2 regions of the Actinomadura rubteroloni genome follow, and region 2 is predicted to be linked to the other one. Evidence: predicted binding sites of a transcription regulator. Region 2 holds the regulator's gene; the other holds the start of a gene.
What was found. Region 2 encodes LexA, which represses DNA repair genes until DNA is damaged. Its sites were predicted from a motif close to TCGAACANNTGTTCGA; they were not measured.
Positions count from the first base shown of each region.

Region 1: a site for LexA is predicted at 4,046-4,061, ahead of BTM25_RS10460 (DUF6504 family protein). Genes of this name have one in related genera too.

Region 1 covers NZ_MTBP01000001.1:2,352,605-2,359,818, forward strand. The annotation lists gene BTM25_RS10435 (MFS transporter) at 1-352, shown strand, start outside; gene BTM25_RS10440 (LysE family translocator) at 395-1,033, shown strand; gene BTM25_RS10445 (serine/threonine-protein kinase) at 1,063-2,733, opposite strand; gene BTM25_RS10450 (TetR/AcrR family transcriptional regulator) at 2,811-3,476, opposite strand; gene BTM25_RS10455 (hypothetical protein) at 3,750-3,989, shown strand; gene BTM25_RS10460 (DUF6504 family protein) at 4,118-4,384, shown strand; gene BTM25_RS10465 (DUF4328 domain-containing protein) at 4,381-5,061, opposite strand; gene BTM25_RS10470 (hypothetical protein) at 5,143-5,499, opposite strand; gene BTM25_RS10475 (response regulator) at 5,500-6,150, opposite strand; gene BTM25_RS10480 (sensor histidine kinase) at 6,147-7,214, opposite strand, start outside.
Region 2 covers NZ_MTBP01000004.1:21,736-28,949, reverse strand. The annotation lists gene nrdR (transcriptional regulator NrdR) at 1-142, opposite strand, end outside; gene BTM25_RS24385 (LysM peptidoglycan-binding domain-containing protein) at 374-925, opposite strand; gene lexA (transcriptional repressor LexA) at 1,121-1,810, shown strand; gene leuS (leucine--tRNA ligase) at 1,978-4,473, opposite strand; gene BTM25_RS24370 (long-chain-fatty-acid--CoA ligase) at 4,813-6,357, shown strand; gene BTM25_RS24365 (cytochrome P450) at 6,399-7,214, opposite strand, start outside.

The DNA of each region.
Region 1 (7,214 bases), on a different contig from region 2:
CGTCCTGCTGGTCACCGCGCACGGCAAGGTGACGGCCGTGGTGACGCTCGCGGTGTTCGGCGTCGTGGCGTCCGCGACGATCCCGGCGCTCCAGTCGCGGGTGCTCGCCACCGCCTCGGACGCGCAGACGCTCGCGTCGGCGGCCAACGTGGCGGCGTTCAACCTCGGGAACACGGTCGGCCCCGCGCTGGCGGGGGCCGCGATCGGTGCGGGGCTCGGTTATACGGCGCCGCTGTGGGTGGCGGCGCTGCTCGGGGCGGGCGGGCTCGCGGCGGCGGTGGCGTCGGCGCGGCTGGAGCGGCCTTCGGTCGCGTCGGCCGCGGTGGACGCGCGGGAGCGGTCGTCGGTATAAATCCTGTTTTGCCTGGCGAGCCGGGTCATTAGGGTGCCGGTCATGGTCGCCCCCGGAAACCTCCTCGCCTTCTCGGCCCTGGCGCTGCTGATCATCCTGGTGCCGGGGCCGAGCGTCCTGTTCGTGGTCGGCCGCGCTCTGGCGCACGGCCGCCGCGTCGCCCTGACCGGCGTCGTCGGCAACGAACTGGGCGCGCTCGTCCTCACCACAGCCGTCGCGTTCGGTGTCGGGTCGGTCGTCGCGCGTTCGCTCGTCGTGTTCACGGTCCTGAAGCTGTGCGGCGCTGCTTACATCGTGTACCTGGGCGTCCAGGCGTTCCGGCACCGGCGCTCCCTCGCCGAGGCCGCCGACGCGGTCGCCGGGCCGGTCGGGACGTCGCGGGCCCTGCGGCAGGGCTTCGTCGTCGGCGTCACGAACCCGAAGACGCTCGTGTTCTTCGCGGCCGTCCTGCCCCAGTTCGCCGACCCGGCGCGCGGCGGCGTGCCCGCGCAGATGCTCGTGTTCGGCCTGGTCTTCTGCCTGCTCGCGCTGCTCTGCGACGGCCTGTGGGGCCTCGCAGCCGGGACGGCCCGCGCCTGGTTCGCCCGCTCGCCCCGCCGCCTGTCGGCCGTCGGCGGCACCGGCGGCCTCATGATGATCGGCCTCGGCGTCGCCATCGCCACCACCGGCCGCAAGGACTGATCGCCTCGGGGCGGCCGTTCACGCGGACGTCAGTGGATCTCGGAGATCTCGAAGTCGTCGAACAGGACGGTCACCATCGCGTTGGACTGTCCCGCGCGTGCGACGGTCAGGCCGGCGTTCCCGTTCGGGAGGATCCGGTCGTCGTCGGTCGCGGACGCCGCGCGCGTGCCGTTCAGCCAGGCCCGCAGCCGCATCTTGCCGCCGTCCTGCTCGCAGGCGAACTGGACGGTGTTCTGCTCGCCGGGCCGGTAGCCGGGCGCGTCGCCGGAGGAGTACAGCTCCTTGGAGCCGCCGTCGGGCGTGGCCTTGCGCAGGACGGTCCCCTTGCCGTCGCGCCGGACGAGGAACCGGTAGGACGGCAGCAGGTTCGTCTTCCCCTGCGAGCTGCGGCAGTAGACGCCGAACTGCCCGTAGTCGGGGCCGCCGGTGACCTCGACCTTCACCGTGACCAGCTCGCGGACGGGCAGCGGGCGCTTGCCGACGTCGATCGGCGAGTCGGTGACGGCCGAGTCGGTGGAGTCGTTCAGGTCGATGCGGTAGTGGCCGCCCTCATAGCCCTCGTCCGGCGCGGGCGGGGTGTAGGCGCTCCCGGACCAGCCGGACGCGGTCTGGCTGAAGTCGTCGCTGAACACGCTCGCGGTGTCGGTCGGCGGCCCGGACGGACGCAGCGCCGCCCACGCCCCGATCCCTGCGACCAGCACGAGCGCGACCGCCGCCGCGCCGAGCGCCAGCGGCTTGCCCGGGAACCCGCGCGGCGGGGGCGGGTCGTGGCGGGTGGGGTCGGCGGAGACGCGGCGGGTCTGCATCGTCTGGTCGTAGGCGGGGCCGTGCCACGATGACTGGACGGTCTCGGCGATCCGCTCGGGGTTCGGGCGCGGGTGCCCGACGAGACGGCTCAGCAGGTCGTCCACCGTCGGCCGCTGCCGGGGGTCCTTGTGCAGGGCGGCGGCGACGACGTCGCGGAGGGCCGGGTCCAGGCCGTCCAGCGCGGGCGGCTCGTGCGCGACGCGGTACAGGATCTGCGGCATCGTCGCGCCGTCGAACGGGGCGCGGCCGGTGCCCGCGTACGCGACGACGCAGCCCCAGGAGAACACGTCGGACGCGGGCGTGACCGGTTCGCCGCGCAGCAGCTCGGGCGGCAGGTAGTTCGGGGTGCCGACGAACTGGCCGGTGCGGGTGGGGCCATCCGCCGCGTCCAGCGCCCGCGCGATCCCGAAGTCGATCACGCGCGGGCCGGTGGACGACAGCAGGACGTTCGCGGGCTTCAGATCCCGGTGGACGATCCCGGCTCCGTGGATCGCGGCGAGCGCGGTCGCGACGCCGACCGCGAGGCCCTCCAGGTCCGAACCGGGCAGCGGCCCGCGCTCGGCGACGGCGTGCTCCAGCGTCGGCCCGTCGATGAACTCGGTGACGACGTACAGCGGCTCGCGGTCCAGTTCGGCGTCCACGACCGGCGCGGTGCAGAACCGGCGGACCCGCCGCGCCGCGGTGACCTCGCGCCGGAACCGCTCCAGGAACGCCGCCTCCCCGGCCAGCTCGGGGTTGATGACCTTGACGGCGACCCGGCGGCCCGCCGCGTCCTCGCCGAGCAGGACGGTGCCCATACCGCCCCGGCCGAGCCGCGACAGCAGCCGGTACGGGCCGAGTTCCCGCGGATCGCCGGTGCCGAGCGCGTCGTTCTCTCGTGCGTACGAGGTCATGGAGAGGTCCTGGGAGGTTTCTCGGGGAGCTGTGGGGAAACCATAGCCGTCCCGTACGCGCCGGGAGGAATCGGAATTCAGGTCCAGTCGCGCATGGTCTCGCGGGCGATGCCGGCGAGGTCGGTCATGCGGCGGGCGATGGCCGCCGGGTCCCACACGTCGAGCCGCGCGCACTGGTCGAACGCGACCCGGATCGCCGCCGAGTGGAACGCCACGATCAGCGCCGCCCGCGGGTCCCCGGGGTCGACGTCCTCGCGCTCGGCGACGACCCGCGCCAGCGTCTCCTCGGTCTCGTGGAACCGGGCCATCTGCGCGGCCATGAGGGACGGGTTGGCCTCCACGACCTGCTGGACGCGGCGGAACCGTCCCGTCTCGTCCGGGCCGGTTTCGGCCACCGCGCGCAGCATCGCCCGCATCGCCTCGACCAGCGCGGTGAACGGCCGCTCGTCGGCGGGCCGCGCGCGGACCGCCGTGATCAGCACCTGGTCGAAGTCGGTGAGGAACGCGGTGACGACGTCCTCCTTGGTGGCGAAGTAGCGGAAGAACGTCCGCTGGGACACCTCGACGGCCGCGACGATCTCGTCGATCGTCGTCTCCTCGTAGCCCTTGCGCAGGAACAGGTCGAGCGCGGCGTCGATGAGCGCGAGCCGGGTGCGCTGCTTCTTGCGCTCGCGCAGCCCGGCGGCGGGGACCGTGCCGGCGGCCTCGGGATCGGGCAGACCGGGACCGGGGGCGGCGGTCATCGAGGGACTCCTTCGCGCGGTGCTCGCTTTTTCTTAGTGGGTCTATCACGCCGGGCTCGGACCCGTCCCCGTCGGCCGCCCGCGTAAGCATCTCGTGACCCTCTGTTCCGTGACCGCCACGTTACGCGCGGGCAAGAATGAGCCGACTGAGCCCCGCGCGACCCGGGTCGCGCGGTGCGCGCCACCCCCTCGTCGCCGGGCGACCGGCGGCGAACCTTCACCCCGAGGCGGCTGATCACGGTGTCCGTAGCCCGTGCCCAAGAACCGGCGCAGATGCGTCGGCGTCATCTCGCGCTGCTCGCCCGCGCGGTCGGTGCGCGCGGGCTGCACTGGCGCCTGGCGGGGCCGGGGGAGTCGGTCCTCGCGGTCACCGGGCCGCGCTCCGGGCAGCAGGTGATGATCGTCGCGATGCCCACCGGGGCGGGCTGGTCGTACCTGTGGACGGGCGGGGGCTACGCCGACGTGACCGCCGTCGACCATGCCGCGGAGGCCATCGCACACCTTCTGACCTGATGTTTCGTCCCACCCCGCCTTGCTCCCCGGCGGCGGCGTTCCCTAGACTCGGCCTGCCGAACACATGTTCGAGCGTTCCGCATGACTTCCCCCGTGCGGCGATGACACGACAGGGACGGGGGGAGTGGATGACGCGCGTGTTCGCCGATCCGGTGGCGGTCGCGACGAGCGGCGGGGAGCCGTCGGAGTTCGTCTGGCAGGGCCGCGCCCACGCGGTGCGGCGGGTGCTGGAGCACTGGGTCCTCACGCCGGACTGGTGGCGGGACCCGCCCGCCGGCGAGGTCCGGCTGGACTACTGGCGGGTCGAGGCGTCCGCCGGGGACGGGCTCGCGGTGTACGAGCTGCGGCACGAGCCGTCCGGCGGCGCGTGGACGCTCACGGCCGTCTGGGACTAGTCGCCGCGCAGCAGTTGCAGCCGGGTGATCTGGAAGACCGTGACCATGCAGAACGCGGCGGCGAGCGCCTGGCACGCCGCCGCCGCGACGCCGAGGTGGACGTCGAACCGGGCGTCGGCGAGCGTCTCGACGTCGGCCACCGCGAACAGCCGGGCCAGCAGCGCGCCGGACAGCAGGAACGTCCACCAGCCCGCCACGACCGCGCCCGCCACCTGGCGTTCCGTCGTCCGGTACCGGCCGCTGTTGACCCACACGTCGTACACCACGCGCGGCGGCACCCACAGGTTCACGACCGGGCACACCCACCCGAACACCACCCAGACGCGGTGGTGGCGGTGCGGTCCGGGCGACTGCCGGTGCGCCCGCCACAGCCAGCCGAGGTACAGCAGCCCGGTCATGCCCGCGAGGACCGCACAGACGACGAACACGTCCGCGTACGGCGCGAGGACCCTCCCGGTGTTCACCGGGTCATAGGTGTCGTGGGTCTCGCCGCGCAGCGGGCCGCCCGCGCGCAGCAGGCTGATCCCCGACCCGAGCGCGATGAAGGCGTTGAAGCCGAGCAGGAGGAACACCGCCACGCCGACCGCGCGGAAGTCCCGGCGCCGGGCCCAGGCGCCGCAGTGCGGACAGCGCACCACTTCGCGGGGGATGATGTCGCCGCAGAGCGCACACGGCATGACCTCACCTCCCTGGCGCATTTGCCCGCACGTATCCCGATCCTACGTAACGCATGACCGGACATCGTCCGATTAAGCGGGTCAGAGGACGAGATGAGTCCCGGCCACGGCGCCCGGCACCGCCACGACCAGGAACAACGCGAGCCGTCCCCACCCGCCCGCCGCCACCAGCCGCTGCGGCCGGAAGCCCGTCGTCAGCGCCAGCGCCCACCACGCCGCCGCGACCCCGACCGTCAGCGGCAGCGCGCCGAACCCGACCAGGGCCGGCGCCAGCAGCGCCGCCGGGGCCGTCAGGACGTGCGCGAACACCGCCGGACCGCGCGTCCGGCCGGGCAGGCCCGCGCGCAGCCCCGCGAGGACCGCGCCCCACCCCGTCGCCGCGACGATCCACAGTACGAGCACCGGCGTCGGGAAGCCCGCCAGCGACTCGGGCGCCACCTAACGACCCGCCAGCCCGGACTCCCACGCCCACGCCGCGACCTCGACGCGGTTGCGCGCCGCGAGCTTGCGCTGGACGCTCCCGAGGTGCGTCTTCACCGTGGACGGCGACACGAACAGCTCGGCCGCGATCTCCTCGTTCGTCCGGCCGCGCGCGACGAGCCGCACCACGTCCAGCTCCCGGTCGGTCGGGCTCTCGCGCGGCGTCCGGGGCACGGCGGGCGGCGTCGCGAGCCGCTGCAGCAGCCGCACGGTGATCGAGGGGGAGATCAGCGCCGCGCCGTCGGCCGCCGCCCGCACCGCCTCCACCAGCAGCGCCGGGCCGCTGTCCTTCAGCAGGAAGCCGGCCGCGCCGCCGCGCAGCGCGCCGTAGACGTACTCGTCCATGTCGAAGGTCGTGACGATCACGATCCGCAGCGGGTCGGGGACGCCGGGCCCGGCGAGCAGGCGGGTGGCCTCCAGGCCGTCCATGCGCGGCATGCGGATGTCGAACAGGCACACGTCGGGGCGCAGCTCGCGGGCCAGCTCGACCGCGCGGACGCCGTCGGCCGCGTCGCCGACCACGGTCATCTCCGGCTGCGAGTCGATGATCATGCGGAACCCGGCCCGCACCATCTCCTGGTCGTCGGCGATGAGCACCCGGATCGTCACACCGGCGATTCTCGCAGGACATCCCTAATGGGCAGAACGGCGACCACCCGCCACCCGCCGTGCGGACCCGGCCCCGCCGACAGCCGCCCGCCGAGGGACGCGACCCGCTCGTCCAGCCCGGCCAGGCCGAACCCGCCGGACGGCAGCAGGCGCCCGCGGCCCTGACCGTCGTCGGTCACCTCGATCGTGACGGCGTCCGGGCCGCTCCTGGTGATCGCGACGCGGACGTGGGTCGCGTCGGCGGCGTGCTTGCGGACGTTCGTCAGAGCTTCCTGGACGATCCGGTGCAGCGTCGTCGCGACCTCCGGCGGCGGCGCGCCGACGTTCCGGTCGATGATGAGGGAGGCCGGCGGGTCCGTCCAGCGCTCGACCAGGTCGATGACCTGGTCCAGGCCGCCGACCGGCCGCAGGCCCGCCGGGTCGTCGGACGCGTCGCGCAGCAGCCCGACCATGCGCCGCATCGACGCCAGCGCCTCCCCGCCCGCCTTCTCGATCGAGGCGAGCATGCGGTCGAGCTGCTCGGGGCTCTGCGCGGCCGCGGACCCGGCCGCGAACCGGGCCGCCTGCGCCTGCACGACGATGCCCGTGACGTGGTGCGCGACGAAATCGTGCAGGTCGCGCGCCAGCTCCAGGCGCTCGTCCCGCCGGGCGCCGGCGAGCGCGCGGACCCGCCGGGCGTCCAGGGCTCGCAGGTAGAGCCCCGTGCCGATCGCCACCACGACCAGCCCGCCGAGCGGCGCGACGGCGACCAGCACGACCGCCGCGCCGGGGCTGCGGAAGGCGCAGAACGCCACCGCGCCGCCGGTCAGGGCCGTCAGCGCGGGCAGCCGGGGCTGCGGCGCCTTCCAGACGACCCGGACGACGAGCACGAGCAGCCAGGAGACCTCCAGGAACACCATCGCGCCGAACCCCGGGGAGTGCGTGGCGGCGGCCAGCAGCGTCACTGCGATCGACGCCGCCGCGGCCCCGGCGGCCCACCGCAGGACGTTCCGCGACGCGAGCGCGCCGATCGCCGCGGCCACCGTCACGGCGTCCACCGCGAGGTGGACGGGGGTGGTCTGGCG
Region 2 (7,214 bases):
CCATGAGGAGCACGTTCTCCTGGGTCGTGAACCGCTTGCCGCACTCCGGGCACGAGCGGCGCCGCCGGATGGCGGCCCCGTCGTCGGCGGAGCGGCTGTCGATGACCTTGGTGTCGGGGTTGCGGCAGAACGGGCAGTGCACGTGTCTTCCTCTCCCCTGACGCAAGGCCGCGTCACACGGACGTCACACGACCACAATCTGTGGTTAATGATACCGCGTCGACTACTAGATGTTGTGGTCAACCGTAGGGCGCCGACGCACGCTACGCAACTCTGACCTGGCGTCCCGCGCGTAGACCCTGATCACATCGGACCTCGCGCGCACCATTCCGGCGTGTCGCGCCGGCGCAGCAACTTACTCCCGCCGCGCGGGTCAGCGGGCGGGGACCCGCAACCTGCTCCCGGGCTGGACGATCGACCCCGACATCCCGTTGAGGTCGCGGATCCGCCGGACGGTCGCGCCCGGGTCGCCGTGCGGGTCCGCCCGGACGGCGATGTCCCAGAGCGTGTCGCGCTCGCCCACGACGACCGTCGCGGTGCGGGCGGCGTCCCGGACGGGCCGGGGCCGCGGGCTCGGCGGCGTCCCGGCGTGCAGCGCGCCGGCGACGGGCCACAGCACGGCCAGCGCGACCCCCGCCGCGAGGACGCCGACGACGATCCGTCCGCGCCGCGTCAGCCGCAGCCCCGGCCGCCCCTCCGGCCGGCTCACGGCCCGCGCCTCGGCCCGGCGCACGACGCGGGGCGCCACGAACGCCGGGACGTCCGCCAGCGGTTCGCCGCGCCCGCCGATGATCAGTCGCAGATGCCCCCGGCGGCGCGGGAACCCCCGCCGCGCGCCGTCCTCGGGAGCACCGCGCTCCTCGTGCCCGGCGACGAGGCCGCCGCCGCACACCGCCACCTGTCCCCGCTGGAGCGAATCACCCATCTCTGCCCCTCCGCGACCGGTCCGCACCCGACGTTTCGAATGCATTTTCGATCGAACGTGTGTACGATGTTCTATCGCACGGCAGTGGGGGAAGGCGAGCATCTTCTTCGAACAATTGTTTGATCATCGGTCGTGGAGGCGGTAGCGTTCCCTGGACGAGGAGTGACGGATCCGACCGCCTGGAGGCGACGAGCGATGAGCAAGGCCCGGGAGCTGCCCGACGGTTCCGGCGAGGGAAGCGGGCTGACCCAGCGGCAGCGCATGGTCCTCGAGGTCATCCGCGACTCGGTCCAGCGGCGCGGCTACCCGCCGTCGATGCGCGAGATCGGGGAGGCCGTCGGCCTGACGAGCACCTCCAGCGTGTCCCACCAGCTCCGCACCCTCCAGCGCAAGGGCTACCTGCGGCGCGACCCGAACCGTCCGCGCGCGGTCGAGGTGCGGGTGCCGGGCGCGACGCCGGTGCGCACCGCCGAGGACGTCGACGGCGCCGAGCCGGCCGGGACGCGGCCCGCGCCCGCGTACGTGCCGCTCGTCGGCCGGATCGCGGCGGGCGGCCCGATCCTCGCCGAGGAGGCCGTCGAGGACGTCTTCACGCTGCCCAAGCAGCTCGTCGGCGAGGGCACGCACTTCCTGCTCAAGGTCACCGGCGACTCGATGATCGACGCGGCCATCGCCGACGGCGACTGGGTGGTCGTCCGGCAGCAGCCGGTCGCGGAGCAGGGCGACATCGTCGCCGCGATGATCGACGGCGAGGCCACCGTGAAGACGCTGAAGCACAGGGACGGCCATATCTGGTTGATGCCGCAGAACCCGGCGTATGACCCGATTCCGGGTGACGAAGCGTCGGTTCTGGGACGTGTGGTCGCGGTTCTCCGCAAGATGTGACGGGAGAATCCTGACATACCACGGCGTTCCCGTCCGGCGGACCGAAATCTTTCCCGCATTGACAAACCGTCCAGTGCGACGGCCCCGAACGGCCCCGTGATTCCGTCCCCGAGCACGGACACGCGAAAGCCCCGCCCGGACGTCCCGGACGGGGCTTTCGCGCGTGCTCAGCGGCGCGGCACGATGTTCACGATCTTGGGCGCGCGGACGATCACCTTGGCGATCTCCGCTCCGGCCAGGGCCTCCACGACCCGCTCGGACGCCAGCGCGAGCGCCTCCAGCTCGCCCGCGTCGATGCCGGGCGCCACGTCCAGCCGGTCCCGGACCTTGCCCGCGACCTGCACGACGCACGTCACCGACTCCTGGACGAGCAGCGCCGGGTCCACCGCGGGCCAGCCGGCCGTCACGACGGGCGCGGTGCGGCCCAGCCGCTCCCACGCCTCCTCGGCCGTGTAGGGCGCGAACAGCGACAGCAGGACGGCGACGGTCTCGGCGGCCTCGCGGACGGCCGGGTCGGCGGCGCCGGGCCCGGAGTCGATCGCGCGCCGGGCGGCCGAGACCAGCTCCATCAGCCGGGCGATCGCGACGTTGAACCGGGTGGCCTCGACCAGCCCGGTGACCTCCTCGATCGTCCGGTGCGTGACGCGGCGCAGCTCGCGGTCCCCGGCGGCGGGGTCGGCGCCGGGCGCGGACGCGACCTCGGACGCGACGCGGTGCACGCGCGACAGGAACTTCGCCATGCCCTGCGGGGACACGTCGGCCCAGTCGATGTCGTCCTCGGGCGGGCCGGCGAACAGCATCGCCAGCCGGACGACGTCCACGCCGTACTCGCCGATCTGCTCGCCCAGGTCGACGCCGTTGCCCAGCGACTTGGACATCGCCTTGCCGCCGTTGACGACCTGCCCCTGGTTGAGCAACTGCTTGAACGGCTCGGTGAAGTCCACCAGGCCCATGTCGTACAGGACCTTGGTGAAGAACCGGCTGTACAGCAGGTGCAGGATCGCGTGCTCGACGCCGCCGGTGTAGCGGTCGACGGGCATCCAGCGGCGGACGGCCTCGACGTCGAACGGCCCGTCGGTGTAGTCCGGCGAGCAGTACCGGAAGTAGTACCAGGACGAGTCCACGAAGGTGTCCATCGTGTCGGAGTCGCGCTTGGCGGCGCCCCCGCACTTCGGGCAGTCGACGTTGACCCACTGCTCGGCGGCGGCCAGCGGGGACGTCCCCTTGGGCGCCAGGTCCGAGCCGCGCAGGTCGTCGGGCAGCCGCACGGGCAGCTCGTCCTCGGGGACGGGCACCTCGCCGCACGCCGGGCAGTGCACGATCGGGATCGGGCAGCCCCAGAACCGCTGCCGCGAGACCAGCCAGTCGCGCAGCCGGAAGTTGACGGCGGCGCGTCCGGTGCCGCGCTCGGCCAGCAGCTCGACCGTCCGGGCGATGGCGTCGGCCTTGCCCAGGCCGTCCACCGGCCCGGAGTTGACCAGCGTGCCCTCGCCGGGCGTGGCGACGCCGGTCGCCGCGGGGTCGGGCGCGCCGGTGTCCACGACGACGCGGACCGGCAGCCCGAACTTCAGCGCGAAGTCCAGGTCGCGCTGGTCGTGCGCGGGCACCGCCATGATCGCGCCGTGCCCGTACTCGGCCAGGACGTAGTCCGACGCCCACACCGGGATCCGCTCGCCGTTCACCGGGTTCACCGCGTACCGGCCGAGGAACACGCCGGTCTTCTCGCGCTCGGTGGACAGCCGCTCGATCTCGCTCTCGCGCGACACCTCCTCGCGGTAGGCCTCGAACGCGGCGCGCTGCTCGGGCGCGACGACCTGCTCGGCCAGCGGCGCGTCGGCCGCGACGACCATGAACGTCGCGCCGTGCAGCGTGTCCGGACGCGTCGTGTAGACGGTGACGGGCTCGGCGCGGCCCTCGATGACGAAGTCCACGTCCGCGCCGGTGGAGCGGCCGATCCAGTTGCGCTGCATCAGCAGGACGCGCTCGGGCCAGCCGCCTTCGAGCTGGTCCATGTCGTCCAGCAGCCGGTCGGCGTAGTCGGTGATCTTGAAGTACCACTGGGTCAGGACGCGCCGCTCCACCAGCGCGCCGCAGCGCTCGCAGTGGCCGCCGACGACCTGCTCGTTGGCCAGGACGGTCTGGTCGTTGGGGCACCAGTTGACCTGCCCGCCCTTGCGGTAGGCCAGCCCGCGCTCGTAGAAGCGCAGGAACAGCCACTGCGTCCAACGGTAGTACTCGGGGTCGGAGGTGTGCAGGCGCCGCGTCCAGTCGAAGGACGGGGCGTAGCGCCGGAACGACTCGGCCTGGGTCTCGATGTTGGCGTACGTCCACTCGGCGGGGTGGGAGTCGCGCTTGATCGCGGCGTTCTCGGCGGGCAGGCCGAAGGAGTCCCAGCCGATGGGGTGCAGGACGTTGTACCCGCGCTGCGTCCAGTAGCGGGCGGACACGTCCCCGATCGCGAACGCCTCGGCATGGCCCATGTGCAGGTCACCGGACGGGTAGGGGAACATGTCCAGGGCATAGCGGCGCTCGCGCGGGTCGTCCGGGCCGCCCGCCCGGTGGGGCGCGAGCCGCGCCCAGCGGTCCCGCCACTTGTCCTGGACGGCCCGCGGGTCGTACCCGTCGGCCGCCTGGTCGTTGCGCGAGGTCTCGTCGCTGCTCACGTCGCTGCTCCACTGGTTCCGGTCGTTGAGGGGCCTGCACGGACATGCCCTGACATGAAAGAACCCCTCGCACAGGAGGGGTCGCCGCGCTCGCCGGGTAGGGCTCAGCGCGGCGGTCGAAGAAGGAGGGCCGTGGTCCGCATACAACAAGACTAGCGCAGGGGCAAGGCCGTCGCGCGGTCGATAACGGCCACCGAACCGACCGGATGGTCACAACCTTGATGTCAAGCAAGCACCACATATGGCGTCGGCCGCAACTTATGTATCAGGATGAGCACTACGGTTCGTACACTCGCCAGTAGTAACCGCCTGGTGACACCACCCGGTACGAGGAGTGCCATGCTCAATCTCTCCGTCCTTCTCGAAGACGCGGCCCGCGAGACGCCCGACCGGGACGCGGTCGTCCTCGGCGACACACGGCTTTCGTACGCGCTGCTGGACACGGTCGCGAACCAGGTGGCGAACCTGCTGGCGGCGCGCGGCCTGCGGCCCGGCGACAAGATCGCCCTGGCGTCGCCCAACGTGCCGTACTTCCCGATGGTGTACTTCGGGGCGCTCAAGGCCGGGGTGGTGGTCGTGCCGCTGAACGTCCTGCTGAAGCCGCGCGAGATCGCCTACCACCTCGCCGACTCCGAGGCGAAGGCGTTCTTCTGCTTCGAGGGGACGCCGCAGCTCCCGCTCGGCGAGGCCGGGTTCGCCGGCTTCCAGGAGACCGACGCCTGCGAGCACTTCTTCCTGATGCCCGCCGACCCGACCGCGACCGCGTCCCCGATCGAGGGCGCCGAGCCGTTCCTCGCCGCGATCGGCGGGCAGCCCGGGACGTTCGAGGCCGTCCAGACCGACGCCAACGACACCGCCGTCGTCCTCTACACGAGCGGCACCACCGGGCAGCCCAAGGGCGCCGAGCTGACGCACGGCAACCTGCTGATGAACGCGATCGTCTCCGACAGCCTGTTCGAGAAGACGCTGCACGACACGCTGCTCGTCGCGCTGCCGCTTTTCCACATCTTCGGGCAGACCTGCATGATGAACGTCGGCCTGTTCCGGCGCGGGACGCTCGTCCTGCTGCCCCGGTTCGACGCCAAGCAGGCCGTCGCGCTGATGGTGAAGGAGAAGGTGAACGTCTTCGCGGGCGTCCCGACGATGTACTGGGCGCTGCTGACCGACGACACCTCCCCCGAGGACGTGGCGACGATCCGCGACAACCTGCGCGTCGCGTCGTCGGGCGGGTCGGCGCTGCCGATGGAGGTCCTCAAGGGGATCAAGGCCAAGTTCGACGTGAGCATCCTGGAGGGCTACGGGCTGTCGGAGACGTCCCCGGTCGCGTCCTTCAACCGGCCCGACCGCGAGCAGCGGCCCGGCTCGATCGGCCTGCCGATCTGGGGCGTGGAGATGAAGCTCATCGACGACGAGTGGAAGACGATCGAGGGCGAGGGCCCCGGCGAGATCGCCATCCGCGGCCACAACATCATGAAGGGCTACTACAACCGTCCCGAGGCCACCGCGGGCGCGATCCGCGACGGCTGGTTCCGCACCGGCGACGTCGCCCGCCGCGACGAGGACGGCTACTACTACATCATCGACCGCTCGAAGGACATGATCATCCGGGGCGGCTTCAACGTGTACCCGCGCGAGCTGGAGGAGGTCCTGATGACGCATCCGGACGTCTCCCTCGCCGCGGTCGTCGGCGTCCCGCACGAGTCGCACGGCGAGGAGATCAAGGCGTACGTGATCCGCACGCCCGGCGCGACCGTCACCGAGGACGAGCTGATCGCCTGGGGCAAGGAGCAGTTCGCCAACTACAAGTACCCGCGCATCGTGGAGTTCCGCGACGAGCTGCCGATGACCGCCACCGGCAAGATCCTCAAGCGCGCGCTGCGCTGATCCGCCGCGGTCCGGGGACGACGGCGCGGTCCCCGGGCCGCTCAGCCGGTGTACGGCAGCCGCTTGATGCCGTTGACGAAGGCCGACTCCAGCCGGTCCGGCGCGCCCGTGGCGCGGACGTCCGGCAGGCGCCCGAACAGCTCGCGGAACAGCACGGAGACCTCGCGGCGGGCCAGGTGCGCGCCGAGGCAGAAGTGTGGGCCGGGACCGCCGAAGCCGACATGCCCGGACGTGTCGCGCAGGATGTCGAACCGCTCGGGCTCGGGGAAGACCGACTCGTCCCGGTTCGCCGACCAGTAGTAGAGCACCAGCTTGTCGCCCGCGGCGACGTCGTGGCCGTTCAGCGTCGTGTCGCGGGTCGCGGTGCGGCGCATCCAGATCACCGGCGAGACGTACCGGACGATCTCCTCCACGGCCCCGCCGATCCGTCCCTCGAAGTCCGCCAGCAGCAGTTCCCGCTGCTCGGGATGTTGGGTGAACAGGTCCAGGCCGTGCGCGATGGCGTTGCGCGTCGTCTCGTTGCCCGCCACGACGAGCAGGATGAAGAACGAGCCCAGCTCCTGGTCGGTCAGCGACTCGCCGTCGATGTTGGCGTTGACCAGCGCGGACGTCAGGTCGTCGGCGGGCTCGGCGCGGCGGCGCGCCGCCAGGTCCTCCACGATGGCCTTGAGCGTCTGCGCCGCGTCCAGCAGCGCCACCACGATCCGGTCGGGCTCGCCGAGCGGGATGAACTCCGCGTCGTTGCCCGCCAGGATCGTGTTGGACGCCGCCAGCACCGCCGCGTGGTGCTCGGCGCCGATGCCCATGAGGTCGCAGACGATCGTCAGCGGGAGGCGGGCCGCGACGTCCGCCACGAA